2 regions of the Blautia sp. MSJ-36 genome follow, and region 2 is predicted to be linked to the other one. Evidence: riboswitches for the same ligand, from Rfam matches in the RefSeq annotation. Region 2 holds a riboswitch; the other holds the start of a gene.
The links. A riboswitch is a leader RNA that binds a small molecule or an ion and turns the genes downstream of it on or off. The one in region 2 is predicted to bind thiamine pyrophosphate.

Region 1 (8,212 bases), on a different contig from region 2:
GCTGTTTTTCTGATGCCTAAGAAACTATCACTTTCTCTGTGGCTTGTAAATACTTTTAAGGGAAAACCATGATTATCCGTATTTTTCGACAGTTTAAATTAATTTTCTAAAGAATTTCTTTTATTTTTCTTATTTTTGTTAAGTCGTTTCTTGTGTTGTGATAACATACGCAGTATAATCAATACAGAAAAACCATTGAAAGGAGCATATACATATGGAACACAAACTCGACAACATCGACCGAAAAATCATCAAAATGCTTCAAAAAAATGCCCGTACTCCAGTAAAGGAAATCGCAAAAGAAGTCTTCCTCTCCTCCCCCGCCGTCTCCGCTAGGATCGAACACCTGGAAAAAAACGGGCTAATCACAGGCTATCACGCCCAGATCAACCCGGTCTTTCTCGGTTATCATATAAAAGCATTCATCAACCTGGAAGTAGAACCCTACCAGAAAAAGGACTTCTACCCCTTCATCCAATCCATCCCCAACGTCATCGAATGCAACTGCGTCACCGGCGATTACGCCATGCTCATCGAAGTCGCCTTCCGCTCAACCATGGAACTGGACCACTTCATCAATGAGCTCCAGCAATTCGGCCGCACCAAAACACAGATTGTGTTCTCTACCAGTGTAGAACACAGAGACCTGCCGGTGGAATGAAAATTGCTTCACCGGGAATTTTTTCGCTTTTCAAAGCGGAAGAAACTGTGAGGGGGAAAGCACTCAACCTCTCACTCCAAGCCAAACTCCCGGCCAGCCACCAGCACTTCTCGGCTTGAAATACCAGCTGGCAAGGCGTGTGCTGTCTGGCGACGACTCTGCAGGAGGGGTGCTGATTCTTAGTCGGTGGAAATCTGCGTTGCTTCAAAAATTCTCGCTGTTTGAGCGAAGCGAGTTCGGGAATTTTTGAAGCGGTTTTAGCAGATTTTCAGCGGCTTAGAAGCCAGCCTCCGACGAAGCCCCGGCGCCGGACAGCACACGCCTTGCCAGCGTCCGGGCAGCCAACACCGCACTGATGTTCAGCCAACTCCCGTCAGGCCATCCAAACTTTCCGGCTGGAGACACCAGCCCGTGAGGCGTGTGCTGCCTCCAACAAAAAAGAACAGCAATGAATCCAAAATCCATCACTGTTCTCCAAACATTCCTCAATTTACTCCCCCATCAGCGCAACAACTTTCTCTTTCAACTCCCGCGCATTCTTCCGCGGATCCTCCGCTTTCATAATGGCCGAAACCACAGCCACACCGCTCATCCCTGCACCATCCAGCACATCCATATTTCCAGCATTCAATCCCCCGATCGCAACCGCCGGAATCGGAACCGCCTCACAGATATCCTTCAAAGTAGAAACCTTAGTAAGAATCGTCACAACCTTCGTAGTAGTAGGATAAATCGCCCCCACACCAAGATAATCCGCGCCATCCTCATAAGCCTTCATGGCAGCCTCCACCGTCTTGGCAGTAGCCCCCACAATCTTATCCGGCCCCATCAGCTTCCTGGCCACAGCAACCGGAATATCCGAAGACCCCACATGCACACCAGCCGCATCACAGGCCAGCGCCACATCCACACGATCATCAATAATCAACGGCACATGATACCGATCCGTAATCTCCTTCACCTTAAACGCCTTATCCAGATACTCCCGTCCACCCGTATTCTTCTCACGAAGCTGAACCAGAGTCACACCACCCTTACAGGCCTCTTCCACCGTATGAAGCAGAGACTCCTCTGTATGATACGTACTGTCCGTCACCAGATACAGCGTTACATCCAAATCTTTTCTATCCATCTCAAAATCCTCTTCTTTAATACATTTCAATCTTCAGCATTCCCAGCAGCTGCCTGTCAGAAATCCCATAAATCTCATTCAGCAGATTCCCCTGAAAGCTTCCCGGCCCGCGGGAAATTTTTTCAGCCTGCTCACCGGCAATACCCATCAGTGCGGTGCCAAGAACTGCAGCATCCAGATAATTCCCGGATCTCCCATTTAATCCCATCTCACTGCCAGACCAGACACCTGCCTCTGTACGATCCGTCATCTCTTTCGCAATATGATCTTCACACCCCGGCAAAAACGCCGCAGTCAGCGCCCCAACCATACAGCCGGTCCCGGTAATCCCGGACAACGCTGCCGTACCATTTTCAATCAGAACAACCTGTTCGCCATCCGTAACAAAATCCTGCTTCCCGGTAGCCAGCACCACCGCCTGATTATTTCTGGAAAAAGCCTTCAGCACATCACTGACCGCATCAATATTTTCTGAAGTCAGCGCATCCTGTGCTCCCGCATCAATTCCGATGGCATGGGACGGAAGCCCGGAAGCAGCCAGAAGCTCCGACATATTTCCCTTCAGAACCGCCGGATGGCCAATACTTAAAAGCTCCCTCGCCAGATCCAGCCGCAGGTCACTGCATGCAACCCCCACAAGATCCAGCAGGACCGGAATCTTATTTTCCACAGCTCTTCCCATGGAGCACTTCATAGATTTGATCCTGGCATCAGTAATGTTTCCAAGATTCAGCATCAAAGCACCGGAAGAAGCTGTAATCTCCTCAACTTCCGCCGGATGCTCCGCCATGATCGGCCTTGCACCAACTGCAAGGATCACATTTGCACAGTGATGGATCGATATCGGATTGGTGATGCAGTGGATCAGCGGCTTCTCCTCTTTAATTTGCTTTCGCAGTTGTAAAAGTCTTTGTCTCATATGTTTTTGAACCCAAAGCTGCCTGGAATTTCACCAGAAGACCTGCTTTACTCAGAGCCTTCAGGAAAATATAGGCAACACATCCTCCCATTGTGGTTGCTGCAAGGAACATCGGCGTATAATAAAACGCTGTCAGTCCGCCTCTTCCCATCAGGAATGCCATCACCGGATAAGAAACCATAGAGCCGATGATACCTGTTCCAAAGATCTCACCGATCACCGCACAGATGATCTTACCTTTGGAAAGTCTGTAGAACACACCTGAAAGAAATGCGCCAAACACTGCACCGGTCAGTGCAAGTGGCGGGATTCCCATGAACATCATACGGATCACGCCGATCATCGTTGCACAGAGAAGGGAATACCACGGTCCCATCAGAACCGAACATACGATATTCACCAGATGCGCCGTCGGGCACATTCCCTCAATCCTCAGGATCGGTGAAATTACGACACCGATCGCAACCATCATTGCCAGCATTACCATACGAAGCGTGTGCATCCTCTGTTTTTCCATTGTGTTTTCCTCCCTGAAATACAAAGCAGATCACAAGCAGCGGATCCCGGGCAAAAAATTTCCCGGCTGCTGCAGTCTGCCTTTAGATTTTGGCGGTCGAAGTTCCCTTACTTCCTCTCACTCCGAAAACACGGATTCCCATCGCTTACATGATCCTTCCGGAAAAATCTCCGGAACATCACCCTCCTGCCAGACATTAAGGCGCTCCCCTTCCTGCCCGCTCTTTCGCAGAAGCTCACAAAAAGAGCGCATCCCCCGGCAAACACCACGGAGACACGCTCTCATATCACAATCCCTCCGTTGGCATTACCCAAATCAGGTACGGTCGAAGATCTATCTTCCTCTCAGCCTGTCACACAAGCTCCCGCTGGCTCTTTTCTTTTCTGTTCCTCAATATAGCACACCCGTATTCCATTGTCAACGAATCATGAAACATCAACTATGTACCGGATGTTTTTGTCAAACCAATATTCAGGAATCTTACTTTGAGATCTCATCGATCAGACGCAGCTCTTCCTCTGTAAACGGTGCACAGTGGATCGCTTTCACATTATCCAGGATCTGCTGTGGCTTGGAAGCGCCGATGAGTACACTGGTGACCTCCTCATGGTGGAGCAGCCAGCCAAGTGCCATATCTGCAAGCTTTTCTCCTCGCTGCGCTGCCAGATCGTTCAGTCTGCGGATCTGGTCCAGACGCTCCGGTGTCAGTGCGCTTTCTTTCAGGAATCTTCCGTCTTTGCGGATACGGCTGTCCTCCGGGATTCCGTTCAGGTAGCGGTCTGTCAGCTGTCCCTGTGCAAGAGGGCTGAAAGTAATAAGGCCTTTTTTCAGAATGCCGGTGGTTCTCTTCAGGCCGTTCTCTTCCACAGTTCTGTCAAAAATAGAATAGCAGTTCTGATTGATCACAAACGGACACTTCAGATCCTTCAGGATCGCTGCTGCCTGGCTTAAAGTTTTTCCATCGTAATTGGAAAGTCCCACATAGAGGGCCTTGCCCTGCTGAACTGCTGTTGCAAGCGCGCCCATAGTCTCCTCAAGAGGAGTCTCCGGGTCCATTCTGTGATGATAAAAAATATCCACATATTCCAGGCCCATGCGTTTCAGGCTCTGGTCAAGGCTCGCCAGAAGATATTTGCGGCTGCCCCAGTTTCCGTAAGGGCCCTCCCACATATCGTAGCCGGCCTTGGTTGTGATGATCAGTTCATCACGGTAAGGCATCAGTTCTTCCTTCAGGATCTTGCCGAAATTCCGCTCCGCACTTCCGTAGGCAGGTCCGTAATTATTGGCAAGGTCAAACTGTGTGATGCCATTGTCAAAAGCTGTAAAACACAGCTGTTTCATATTTTCATAATCAGAAGTATCTCCGAAATTATGCCATAATCCAAGAGATACCTTGGGAAGCATCAGACCGCTTTCTCCGCAGCGGTTGTACTCCATGGTTTCGTAACGTTCTTTTGCAGGTGTGTACATAAAAAGCCCTCCCATAATGCCACATAATTTACATTTTCTGTAACCAATTCCTTCACTTACACCTATTTCGCAAGACGAATCATATTCCAGCTGTGTTTTGCAAAAACTGCTTCCAGTTCTCCGCCGTCCAGCTTTGAGCACTCTGCACTGGCTTTTACAGGAACTACATTCTCGGGCTGAGCCTCTGTATTGACTGCCTGAAGATCGTCATTATTCAGCACGATATGCTCTACGATCTTATATCCCTCAAACTGTCTTAAGTCACAGGAAACTTCCATATCCTCATCCAGACTCTTATTCACTGCAAAGATCGTCAGCGTATCCTTTTCCTCTTCCCAGACACACACAGAATCCAGATATGGCGCTTCGCCATAAGTTTTGCTCTCGTATACCGGTGCGAGAACCTGTGTATTAAGGACGGTTCCTCTTCCAAACACACTTGTCAACATATACGGATAAAAGATCGTCTGACGCCATGCGCCTGTGTCGGATGTCATGATAGGCGCAATAACATTTACCAGCTGTGCCATGCAGGCGATCTTTACGCGATCTGCATGACGGAGAAGTGTGATCAACATACTTCCCACAAGAAGTGCATCCTCAAAGTTATAAACATCCTCCAGCTGATGGGGCGCCTGTACCCATTTTTCCAGCTTTTTATCCTGTTCATTGCTGTGGTACCATACGTTCCACTCGTCGAAGGAAAGATTGATCTGTTTTTTTCCATGCTTCTTTGCTTTTACAGCATCGCAGATGGAAACCACTCCTGAGATAAAATCATCCATGCCCTTGGAGCTTGCCAGAAAATCGGCAGTGTCTCCCGCTGCATTTCCATAGTACTGATGCAGGGAAAGATAATCCACCTGATCGTAAGCCTCGTCAAGAACCGTATACTCCCAGGAGCCAAAGGTAGGCATTTCCAGACTGGAGCTTCCGCATGCAACAGTCTCAACCTCCGGATCCATAAATTTCATCAGGCGGGCAGTCTCTGCTGCAACTCTTCCGTACTCTGCCGCAGTTTTATGTCCCATCTGCCACGGACCGTCCATCTCGTTTCCGAGACACCATAATTTGATATCATGCGGCTGTTCATAGCCGTGAGCCTTACGGAGATCACTGTAATAGGTACCACCCTTAAAGTTACAGTATTCCAGAAGATTTTTCGCATCCTCCGGTCCTCTTGTTCCCAGGTTTACTGCCATCATCACATCGCTGCCGGCTTTTCTGGACCAGTCCACAAACTCATTGAGTCCAAACTGGTTTGTCTCGATGACACCCCAGGCCAGCTCCGGTCTGGACGGACGCTGAGCTTTCGGTCCGACGCTGTCCTCCCAGCGGAATCCAGATACAAAATTTCCGCCCGGATAACGAACGATCGGTACCTGAAGCTCCCTTACCAGTTCCAGAGTATCCTTCCTGAATCCCTGCTCATCAGAAAGGGGGCTGCCTTCCTGATAAATCCCCTCATAAACCGCACGTCCGAGATGTTCTATAAAGGAACCATAGATCCTTTTGTCTGTTTTTCCGGTGAGGAAATATTTGTCCACGATGATCTGCGCTTTTTTCATTGTAAAAATCCTCCTGTAAATTATTATTTTCTGCCTGCCACTGCATTGGACTCTGTTTCCGATTCCGCCATATACCGGCTCTTACGCCTCTGTTCGCTCACACACTCTCAGACAGATCGGAAATCAACCGTTTCTATGTTTCATTTTACCATCCTGTTCTATCCATACCAGTGATTATCTTCCGAAACAGTTGACTTTTTTTCCGGTAAGATTTATCGTAAAGACAGTCTTACCAGACGGACGTCCCTCTGTCACTTTACTTTATACTTCCAGACAGAAAGTTCTTTACAATGCCACAGTCGGATTGTCTGATCTACGTAATGAAAGGAGCGCAGCATTTTCATGGATTTCACCTTAAATTTCTGCGAATACAACCGTTCCAACTCCGATTACGACAGGATTTTCCGACCGGAGGGAAGCGGAGATTTTCTTTTTCTTTTATTTAAAACACCAATGAAGGTTTATCTGGGCGGTCAGCTTACTGTCACCCGGGATAATGCCTGCATCTTTTATATTCCGGGAAATCCCCAGCATTATCAGGCTGTGCGAAAATTCCGGAACAGTTATGTCCATTTTTCCTGCGGAGAAAATCTGGCAAAACGGTTCGGACTTCCCTGCAACGAAATTTTTTACCCCAGTGACTGCCAGGAGATCGATCACTGTATCCAGAAGCTGCAGCATGAATATCTGAACAGAGAAGTTTTTTCCCGGGACTACGAGTATGCCCTGCTCTGCCAGCTGATGATCACAGCCTCGCGGGAACTCCGCAGTACAGATACAAGCAAGTCTTCAGACTCGGAGCTCTGCAGCCTGTTCCAAAAAATCCGTCTGGAAATGCTTACAAATTACGAAAAGCCATGGACAACAGAAAAGCTCTGCGCCATGGCTAATCTCGAAAAAAGTCAGTTTTATTCCTGTTACCGGAATTTTTTTGACAGCACCCCTCATGCTGACCTGAATCTGCTCCGTCTGGAAAAAGCCAAAAATCTGCTCACCAACGAAGCTCTGCCTGTTCAACAGGTGGCTCTGCTGTGCGGATTTTCAAATCTCTCACACTTCAGCCGGTACTTCCGAAAGAACTGTGGCTGTTCGCCCAGTGAGTGGGCACGCCGCCCCTGACCAAAAGGATATTCACACTCTGCATTTACTGCGCAGGCAACTTGTCTGATCTGATCACCGTGCCGCATTACACTTCTCATAAGCAAACAGTGCCGCACCAAGCGCACCACAAAGCTGTGCCTCATCACAGATATAAAGCTTCGCCCCCAGCTTCTCCTCCAATGCCTGGATGATACCTTTATTTCTGGCAACACCACCGGTCATCATGTATTCCCCCGGATTCTTTTTGCCAAGGCGGGCTGCAAGAGCTCCTACCTTGGAAGCAACAGATACATTCAGACCATGGATGATATCTGCCACGTCCTTATTCTGGGCAACCAGGGAAACTACCTCGGACTCTGCAAATACAGTACACATGCTTGAGATCACTACGTTCTCTTTCCAATCCAGACCACGGATACTCATCTCCTCCAGGGAAAGTCCAAGAGTACGGGCCATCATTTCCAGGAATCGTCCGGTTCCTGCTGCACATTTATCGTTCATCAGGAAATTTTTTACCGCACCGTTCTCGTCAATGCTGATCGCCTTGATATCCTGACCGCCGATGTCGATAACTGTACGCACATTCGGATTCAGATAATGGGCTCCCTTTGCGTGACAGGTAATCTCTGTGATACTGTCATCACCACTGTCAATATAGGCACGTCCATATCCGGTAGTAACGATACGCACGATATCTTCTTTCCTGATCCCTGCTTTTTCCACGGCCATCTCCAGGCTCTTCTCTGCACTCATCATAGCGCCGCCGCCTGTGGGAATGATCATGGTCGATTTAATTTTTCCGTCTTTATCCAGGATCACAACATCCGTACTTGTGGAACCGCTG
Region 2 (8,212 bases):
TTTCGGGTTTGGTGTGATCACACCTACGTCTTTCTTTACCAGATCATCCCAGTCTTTGATGTTCTTGGGATTTCCTTTTCTTACAAGGAATACGATAGTTGAAGTATAGGGAGAACTGTCTTCCGGAAATTCATCTACCCATCCGTCATCGATAAGCCCTGCATCCTGGATCGCGTCCACATCATATTCCAGTGCCAGTGTTACCACATCTGCTTCCAGTCCGTTGGCAACTTCAAGTGCCTGTTTGCCGGAGCCTCCATGGGACTGCGTGATATCCACGTCCTGTCCAGTTTTTTCTTTCCAGTGTTCCTGGAATATCTTATTGTACTGTTCATAAAGTTCTCTGGTCGGATCGTAGGATACATTGGTGATGCTGACGCTGTCCGCCGCATATGTTGTCACACCTGTAAGGCTTCCGGTCGCTGCTACTGCTGCAAGAACTGCTACTGCTGATTTCCATTTTCTTTTCATAATACTTACCTCCTGTGTTTTGCCTCGTGTTTTGTTGTTGGGGCTATTATAAACATGAGTAAGTCCATATGAAAACTGTTAGATTAGAAACCGTTTTCAGCAGTTTTCAGAAACAGGGGTGTTTTTGCGGATTTCACAGGTTTTTATATCTGATTCCGGCCGATATTATGTTGTTTTTGTTGATTTTTGCATCGTATTTTATTGTTCCGGGAGTATATGTGAAAACGTCATCAACCTTGTGAATCCAACAAATTCTCCCAGTACTCCCCTCTGTTTGACAAAAATCTTTCTGCATTTATTTTTCTGAAACAGTTATCCACACCCGCCCAGGAAAATCGTTCTTTCAGGCGGGTGGTTTTCCACATATTCCACAGAAATCCACAGAAATTATCCCCTGTTGGCTGTGCAGTCATCTATGCGCTTGTGTGACCTTATCTCTTTTTACAGATAGATGTAGTCGTTCATTACCGGCTGCAGACCGTGATCTTTCAGGGCATTGAATACTTCATCCACGGATCTTCCGTCTGAAATCTCAAACTGATCATCACCTTTATCTTCGATGTCTTCCACATGGCTTCCGATTCCTGTGCTGACACCTGCGGAGATCTTGGTTGCCGCGATATTTACCAGATTGTCACGGACACGCTCGCACTCTCTGGTGGATACAGTAATGCTTGCAAATGGCATAAACAGGCGATATGCACAGACTACCTGCAGAAGCTGCGGTTCGTGGACGTCCTTCGGATTGATCCGGTCATTGTTGATGATCGGGCGAAGTCTCGGGCAGGAAAAAGCAATCTCTGCGTGGGGATATTTTCTCTGCAGAAGGTATGCGTGATATCCCGTCGCAAAAGCATCTTTACGGAAATCATCCAGCCCCAGAAGCGCCGCAAAGCCAACTCCTCGCATGCCGCCTTTCAGTGCACGCTCCTGTGTATTTAATCTGTATGGAAAAATCCTCTTGTGGCCTGCCAGATGCAGGGTTTCGTATTTATCAGAATTATAGGTCTCCTGGAAAACAGTTACATAATCTGCACCGCATTTGTGAAGATATGCATACTCATCAGAATTCATCGGATACACTTCAAGACCTACCACCTTGAAATATTTCCGGGCAATCTCGCAGGCTTTTCCGATATATTCTACATTGGATTTGGATTTGCTTTCACCGGTAAGGATCAGGATTTCCTGAAGGCCGGTTTCTGCAATAGCTGCCATTTCCTTCTCAATCTCTTCTTCATTCAGCTGTGCACGGCGGATCTTGTTGTGGCAGTTAAATCCACAGTAAATACAGTAATTTTCGCAGTAGTTTGCAATGTAGATCGGTGTAAACATACAGACACTGTTTCCAAAATGTTTTCTTGTTTCGATCCGCGCTGCCTGTGCGATCTCTTCCAGAAGAGGCAGTGCTGCCGGTGAAAGCAGTGCCTGAAAATCTTCCGGTGTACGGTTGTCATGAGCCAGGGCTCTGCGTACATCTGCTTCTGTGTATTTGTCATAATCATATGCATTCATTGCGGAAATAACCTGATCCATCACATCAGACTCTTCCAGCTGTTCCATATCCGGAAGGTACTTCATGTGGTCGATACGGTTCTTTTTCATGTCTTCCAGAATTTCTTCGTTTACGATACTCTCATTAAAATGGCCGTCCTGCTGACTGGCCTGTGCTGTTTCTGCCATTGTTGTTATGTCGCTCCTCTCGTACTTTTATTATTTCGAATTTGCAATATTTCAGTATCTGATTCTACTTTTAGCTATCCGTTCTCTTTTCTTCTCTGGTTGATCTGCATCAGGCGGATATTCGCAATCTGCTTTCGATACATAAGTCTGCTCTTAATAACCCATATATTTCCAAATCTTTCAATATACTGTCATTATCCTATTCATGCAGAAATCCGGTCAGCGGTGAAGATGCGCTGGCGCCTCTCTCCAGGGTTCTTCCCATGCCGGAAAGATATGCGCTTCTTCCTGCCTCGATGGCTTTTTTAAAGGCCTCCGCCATAACACGGACATCTCCTGCTGTTGCAATGGCTGTGTTTGCCATAACTGCCGCAGCACCCATTTCCATAGCCTCACATGCCTGTGACGGACGGCCGATTCCTGCGTCTACAATGATCGGAAGGTCGATCTCGTCAATGAGGATCTGGATGAATTCTTTTGTGCAGATTCCTTTGTTGGAACCGATAGGAGAACCAAGTGGCATCACACAGGCAGCTCCTGCATTTACCAGATCTCTGGCTGCGTTCAGATCCGGATACATGTACGGCATGACAACGAAGCCTTCTTTTGCAAGGATCTCCGTTGCTTTGATCGTCTCATAGTTATCCGGGAGAAGATATTTGGAATCATGGATCACTTCGATCTTTACAAAATCTCCACAGCCAAGCTCACGGGAAAGTCTTGCGATGCGGACTGCCTCCTGTGCGTTTCTGGCACCGGATGTATTCGGAAGAAGTGTAACGTCCTTCGGCACATAGTCCAGGATGTTGGCAAGTCCGCCTTCATTTGCACGGCGCAGAGCAAGCGTTACGATCTGTGTTCCTGCTTTTTCGATACATGCTTTTACAAGATCCAGGGAAAATTTTCCGGAACCAAGAATAAAACGGGAAGTAAACTCATGGCCCCCCAGGATCAGTTTGTCTTCATTTGTGTTTGCTGTTGTCATTTTTATGTCCACCTTTCTTTTTATCTGTCAAAACTTTTTCAGAAAAATTGCCTTTTATCTCAGCAGCTTCCGCCGCCCATAAACTGCAGAATCTCTACAACATCGCCATCCTTCAGCATGGTTGTATCGTAGGTCTCTCTTTTGATAATCATTTCATTCAGCTCCACTACAACCTGCACCGGAACATAGCTACATGCTTTCAGATATTCCGTTACTGTCACCGGATTTTCCAGTGTTCTGCTCTCACCGTTTACTGTGATCATAGTCTCTCCTTTCCGGGAATAAAAAAAGAGTCCACAAAGAAATACACCCGCGGTGGTGCACCCCTTCATGAACTCAGTTCACTCTCAAAATTTCCAATATTTAATTGTAGATACCAGGGTTAAAAGATAAAAAATCGAATTCTTTTAACTCTGACTTCCCTGTAAATCCTGATCAAAATAAAAAAGGGAGATACGCCAAAGTATCTCCCGTAAATTCATCCTATACGTTCCTACGTTGGCATTATCCAAATCAGGTATAAGGGTCGAAGTTGAAGACTTCCTCTCAGCCTGCCATCACAAGCTCCCCTGTTATTTACATGGTTTAGTATAAATCGGTTTTTACCCAATGTCAAGCCTGAAAGGCTTAAGCCCCCTTACATAACGGCTATTATCTTATACTTTCCACTCTGATTTGTCAGCCAGAATATATTACAATTCCGGAACCACTGTAGACCATAAATGATTTCCTATTTTCTGGAAATTCCCCTCCAAAGACATTACAGTCACTACTGCATCCTTATCAGGAAACGCCAGACAGAACTGTCCGTAATTTCCATCAGATCGATAGGAACCAGCTTCCGGATTCATTACAAACTGATATCCATATCCAAAACCGGAATATAGATTTCCCGGGCTTCCTGCCGCTGAATTGTCTACAAGATTAGATGTCGCAACTTTCATATATTCCTCCGGCACCAGCTGTTTTCCATTATATTTTCCTTTATGAAGTATCAGCTGTCCATATCTGGTGAACTCGTCAATATTTACATAAAGACCATTCGCCGCATGTACATGACCTTTCGGGCACAAAGTCCAGTCCGGATTACCAATTCCCAATGGTTCAAAAAATCGATTTCTCAGATATTCCAGAAGGTTGACTCCCGCACGTTTTTCAATAGCACAGCTGATCATATAGGTATTAAAATTACTGTATAGCCACTGAGTTCCTGGCTTATTTACAACCTTTGCATTTTCAAAGAAATATCTGATCCAGTCCGGTGTTGTATAACGTTCCGGCCAGTCACAGAAAAACAGCGAGCTTTCCAGACCGGTGGTCATTGTCAACATATTTTCCAGAGTCACATCACCAAGATATCCTTCTGTTTTTTCTGGAACATACTCCGGAAAAATATCAACGATCTTCTCATCCAGATGAATCAATCCCTCATCCAATGCAATTCCCACTGCACAGGATACCACGCCTTTGCATGCAGACCAGGTATTCAGACGCGTTTTCACCGGCATTCTTTTATATTCTGCCGTTAACTGTCCCTCACGCCATATCTGTGCATACATAACATTGAGATTTTCTTTTAATGTTTTAATCGCAAATTCATTGAGCAGATTCTGGTCTTTATTCATAAACATTACTCCTCCCACACACTTGTTTCAATTTTCACATCAGGACTTGCACTTCTGAACCATCCGTAAGCCATGCATATTACAATAGCTATCAGACTGATGATCACTACCGGAAGTTTCAGGCTTCTGCAAGAATTGATAAAAATGCAGATATATGCAAACAAACTCAGGCAACAGAGGAAATAATATTTTCCATTAGAAATATGCATTGATGATTTTTCCCATGCTTCCGCATGTTTCTTTGGGAGCTGGAAATATGCGTAAATCTGTAAAAATGCCAGAGCAGATGCCAGAAGCATAATATTGTTTACAACATCACTGATAGAAAAGTCAAGTAATACCGGTAAAATCCCCATAAGATATGTAAATGTCATCAGTTTCCAGTAAGCGCCACGTCTGTTCTGTGCTGCCCAGGATTTCGGAAGCCATCCATCTTTGCAGGACTGAGCAACCGGAATACAGTTATTGGAAATTGTAGAGTTAATAGAAGATGAAAGTGCAAGCACTGGTCCGCCGATCATAAATACCGTAAAAAGAGCCGGATTTAAAATATTCTTTGCTACCAGAGTAAGCGGCTGTCCTGCTACCTGATCCAGAGGAAGCACACCACTGGCTACAAGCGCAACACCACCATATACAACCATTAATGTCGGTACGCAGTACAGAAGTGCCTTTGGAATATCCTTATGTGCATCCTTCGCCTGTTTACCATAATTCATGATACAGGAGTATCCGTTTGTTGAATATACATACAGCAGGATTGCTGAGAAAAATCCAGATGGTCCGTTTGAGAAAAAGTCTGGTGCTGTAAAGTCAAATACCGGATTTTTCAGCTGCAGAACACCAAGAATAATAAACAGTCCCAGTGCGACAAACAGTAAAATAACCAGGATTTTCTGAACTTTCGCCATTACATCCACGCCACAGAGGTTAATTACAAAGAATACACTCAATGCTGCAATACCAAACCATTTCGCATTGATCTGTGGCCAAAGAGAATTTGCATACATACCAATGGCAACACCATAAGTCGCAAGGTTGATCGTCTGTGGCAAAAATCCTACCGCATACATACCGGCCACTCGTTTACCTGCCATATCTCCTACCAGAGAATAAAATCCTCCTCCAAGTTTCAATGTAGATGTGATCCAGGGGATCGGTGCGATCATCATAAATCCCCAGATACATGCAGCCACATACGCTAGCCACGCTGATTGTCCTGTCAGCAAAATTGCCGGACCGATCAATGTCAGAACTCCCGAACCAATTGCCTGTCCTACACCAATCGTATAAAGATCACTTCGTTTCAGATAACCTGTTTTTTCTTTTACTTCCTTTGCTGTTGATGACATAAAAGCCCCCCTTTTCATATAAGTTGCAATATTGATAGTGTATTTAATTCTTTTTCTGACGTCATATGAATTATTTAATGCTATATTATCATTTAGTATTCAGAATTTCTATTGACAATATCATTAAAAATTCATCTTTTTAATTGTGCATTATTTACATTTTATTTTGTTTTAGAAGAATTTTTTACTCTATTATATTGTAATTAAACTTCGCGCCTGTTATAATTCATTATACAAACTACACAAAACAGGAGGTTTTTCATGAAAGTAGAACAGTTGATCCGTGAAAAAATATCTTCTCTTTCTGCCGGTCAGAAGAAGGTTGCCGAATATATATTACAACACCTTGATTCTTTCAGTTATTCCACCCTTGCGAAACTCAGCAAGGAAATTTCTGTAAGCGAAACCACTATCATACGCCTTGCTTATTCTCTGGGCTTTGAAAGTTTTTCTGAAATGCAGAGAACTGTACAGAATGACATCCTTTCCATTCCCACAGCTACAGCAGATGACACACTGGATAACGGAAATTTCTATCAGAACATCATTGCAAAAGAGCTCCATTCCATGGAAAACTGGACTTCCCACCTGAATCAGGAAGATATGGATCAGATCGTTACTCATCTGACCAATGCGAAAAAACGTCTGATTGTCGGTGCCCGTTCATCTTACAGTGCAGCACTCTGGATGGGAACTCTGCTGAATCAGCTTCTTGGAAATACCAAAGTGGTTCACGAATTTTACGATTCCAATTTCGAATATCTCACAGAAGCATCCGAGGATACAGTTGTTCTTTTGATCTCTTTTGCCCGCTATACCAAATGGTCTCTGAAATATGCACAGATTGCCAAAAACCATGGTGCAAAAATACTCGCCATCACAGACAGCATTTCATCACCGGCATGGGCTCTGGCAGACCACGCTATCATTACAGAGATCAATCTCAATGAAATGGGATTTAACTCCTTCTCATGCCTCTATTGTCTGTTTGACAGTATTGTTGCAAAAATCCGCAAAACCAGGTGCAAATCCATCAGTACACGACTTCATGACCTGGAAGAACTTTATTCAGACTTTGATCTTTTTTACGAATAATAATTACAGGGGGGATTATCATGCAGGAAATTTTAGATATTTTCCTAGAAAAATCGAAACAGCATCATTCCAATATTATCTATGCCCAGATATATAAAAATGATGTTTTAAAAGAAGAATTCAGACTTTTTCCGGTAAAAACCCGATTAAATATATGGTCTGTCAGCAAGCCCTTTGTTGCAATGGCTGCTGGTATCGCAGAACGTGAAGGACTGATCACACTTGATGAATATATTTATCCCTGGTTCGAAAAATATTTCCCGTCAAATCCTTCCGAAAATCTTTACAAAATAAAGATCCGTGATCTCCTTACCATGTCATCCGGTCAGAAAGATCCTCTCTTTTTCTGCGACGGTCCGGAACGATACAGAGAAAAGGACTGGGTAAGATATTTCTTTCAGAATGATTCTTTTCCCTATACACCCGGTACGCATTTTGTATACAGCAATTTCTGTTCCTATATTTTGTCTGTTCTTCTGGAAGAGAAATCCGGAACAGGTCTGCTGAATTATCTGCGATATCGTTTCTTTGAACCAGTTGGTATTCCAAATCCTGACTGGACCCTCTGCCCTCAGGGACATTGCATGGCAGCTAACGGACTGTATCTGACGATTGATGAACTGGCTCGTTTTGGACATCTGCTTCTGCATGAGGGTGCTCTGAACGGAAAACAGATTGTCCCAAAAAACTTTGTTATGGATGCCTGCCGAAAACATATTGATTCCTACAATCCACTGACCGAGCGTCCGGATTACCAGAGCTAGGGCTATGGATATTTCATATACATGGGGCCCATAGAAGATACCTTGATCCTGGCCGGCAATTATGGCCAATATTGTGTCATTGACAAAAAACGTCAAATGGTATCCTGTGTCATGTCTCTGGATGGCAATGATCATAAAAAAATCCGTGATGATCTGGTGGATTCTCTTGCAGAATATTATGGTGTAAAAATTTCACATATCTAAAAAAATGCCGCTCCCGCGGCATTTTTTTAGATA

Region 1: another riboswitch for thiamine pyrophosphate. It lies ahead of thiW (energy coupling factor transporter S component ThiW); the one in region 2 lies ahead of thiS (sulfur carrier protein ThiS).

What each region holds. Positions count from the first base shown of each region.
Region 1 covers NZ_JAHLPQ010000010.1:77,299-85,510, forward strand. Annotated here, with positions in the region: gene KQI39_RS09265 (Lrp/AsnC family transcriptional regulator) at 215-661, shown strand; gene thiE (thiamine phosphate synthase) at 1,152-1,793, opposite strand; gene KQI39_RS09275 (hydroxyethylthiazole kinase) at 1,810-2,712, opposite strand; gene thiW (energy coupling factor transporter S component ThiW) at 2,675-3,229, opposite strand; TPP riboswitch at 3,505-3,607, opposite strand; gene KQI39_RS09285 (aldo/keto reductase) at 3,710-4,699, opposite strand; gene arfA (arabinosylfuranosidase ArfA) at 4,762-6,267, opposite strand; gene KQI39_RS09295 (helix-turn-helix domain-containing protein) at 6,610-7,386, shown strand; gene KQI39_RS09300 (acyl-CoA dehydratase activase) at 7,441-8,212, opposite strand, start outside.
Region 2 covers NZ_JAHLPQ010000008.1:14,528-22,739, forward strand. Annotated here, with positions in the region: gene KQI39_RS07770 (sulfate ABC transporter substrate-binding protein) at 1-471, opposite strand, end outside; gene thiH (2-iminoacetate synthase ThiH) at 913-2,154, opposite strand; gene KQI39_RS07780 (thiazole synthase) at 2,354-3,139, opposite strand; gene thiS (sulfur carrier protein ThiS) at 3,199-3,402, opposite strand; TPP riboswitch at 3,613-3,720, opposite strand; gene KQI39_RS07790 (serine hydrolase domain-containing protein) at 3,832-4,764, opposite strand; gene KQI39_RS07795 (APC family permease) at 4,770-6,116, opposite strand; gene KQI39_RS07800 (MurR/RpiR family transcriptional regulator) at 6,378-7,211, shown strand; gene KQI39_RS07805 (serine hydrolase domain-containing protein) at 7,232-7,975, shown strand; gene KQI39_RS07810 (hypothetical protein) at 7,997-8,179, shown strand; gene KQI39_RS07815 (ABC transporter ATP-binding protein) at 8,206-8,212, opposite strand, start outside.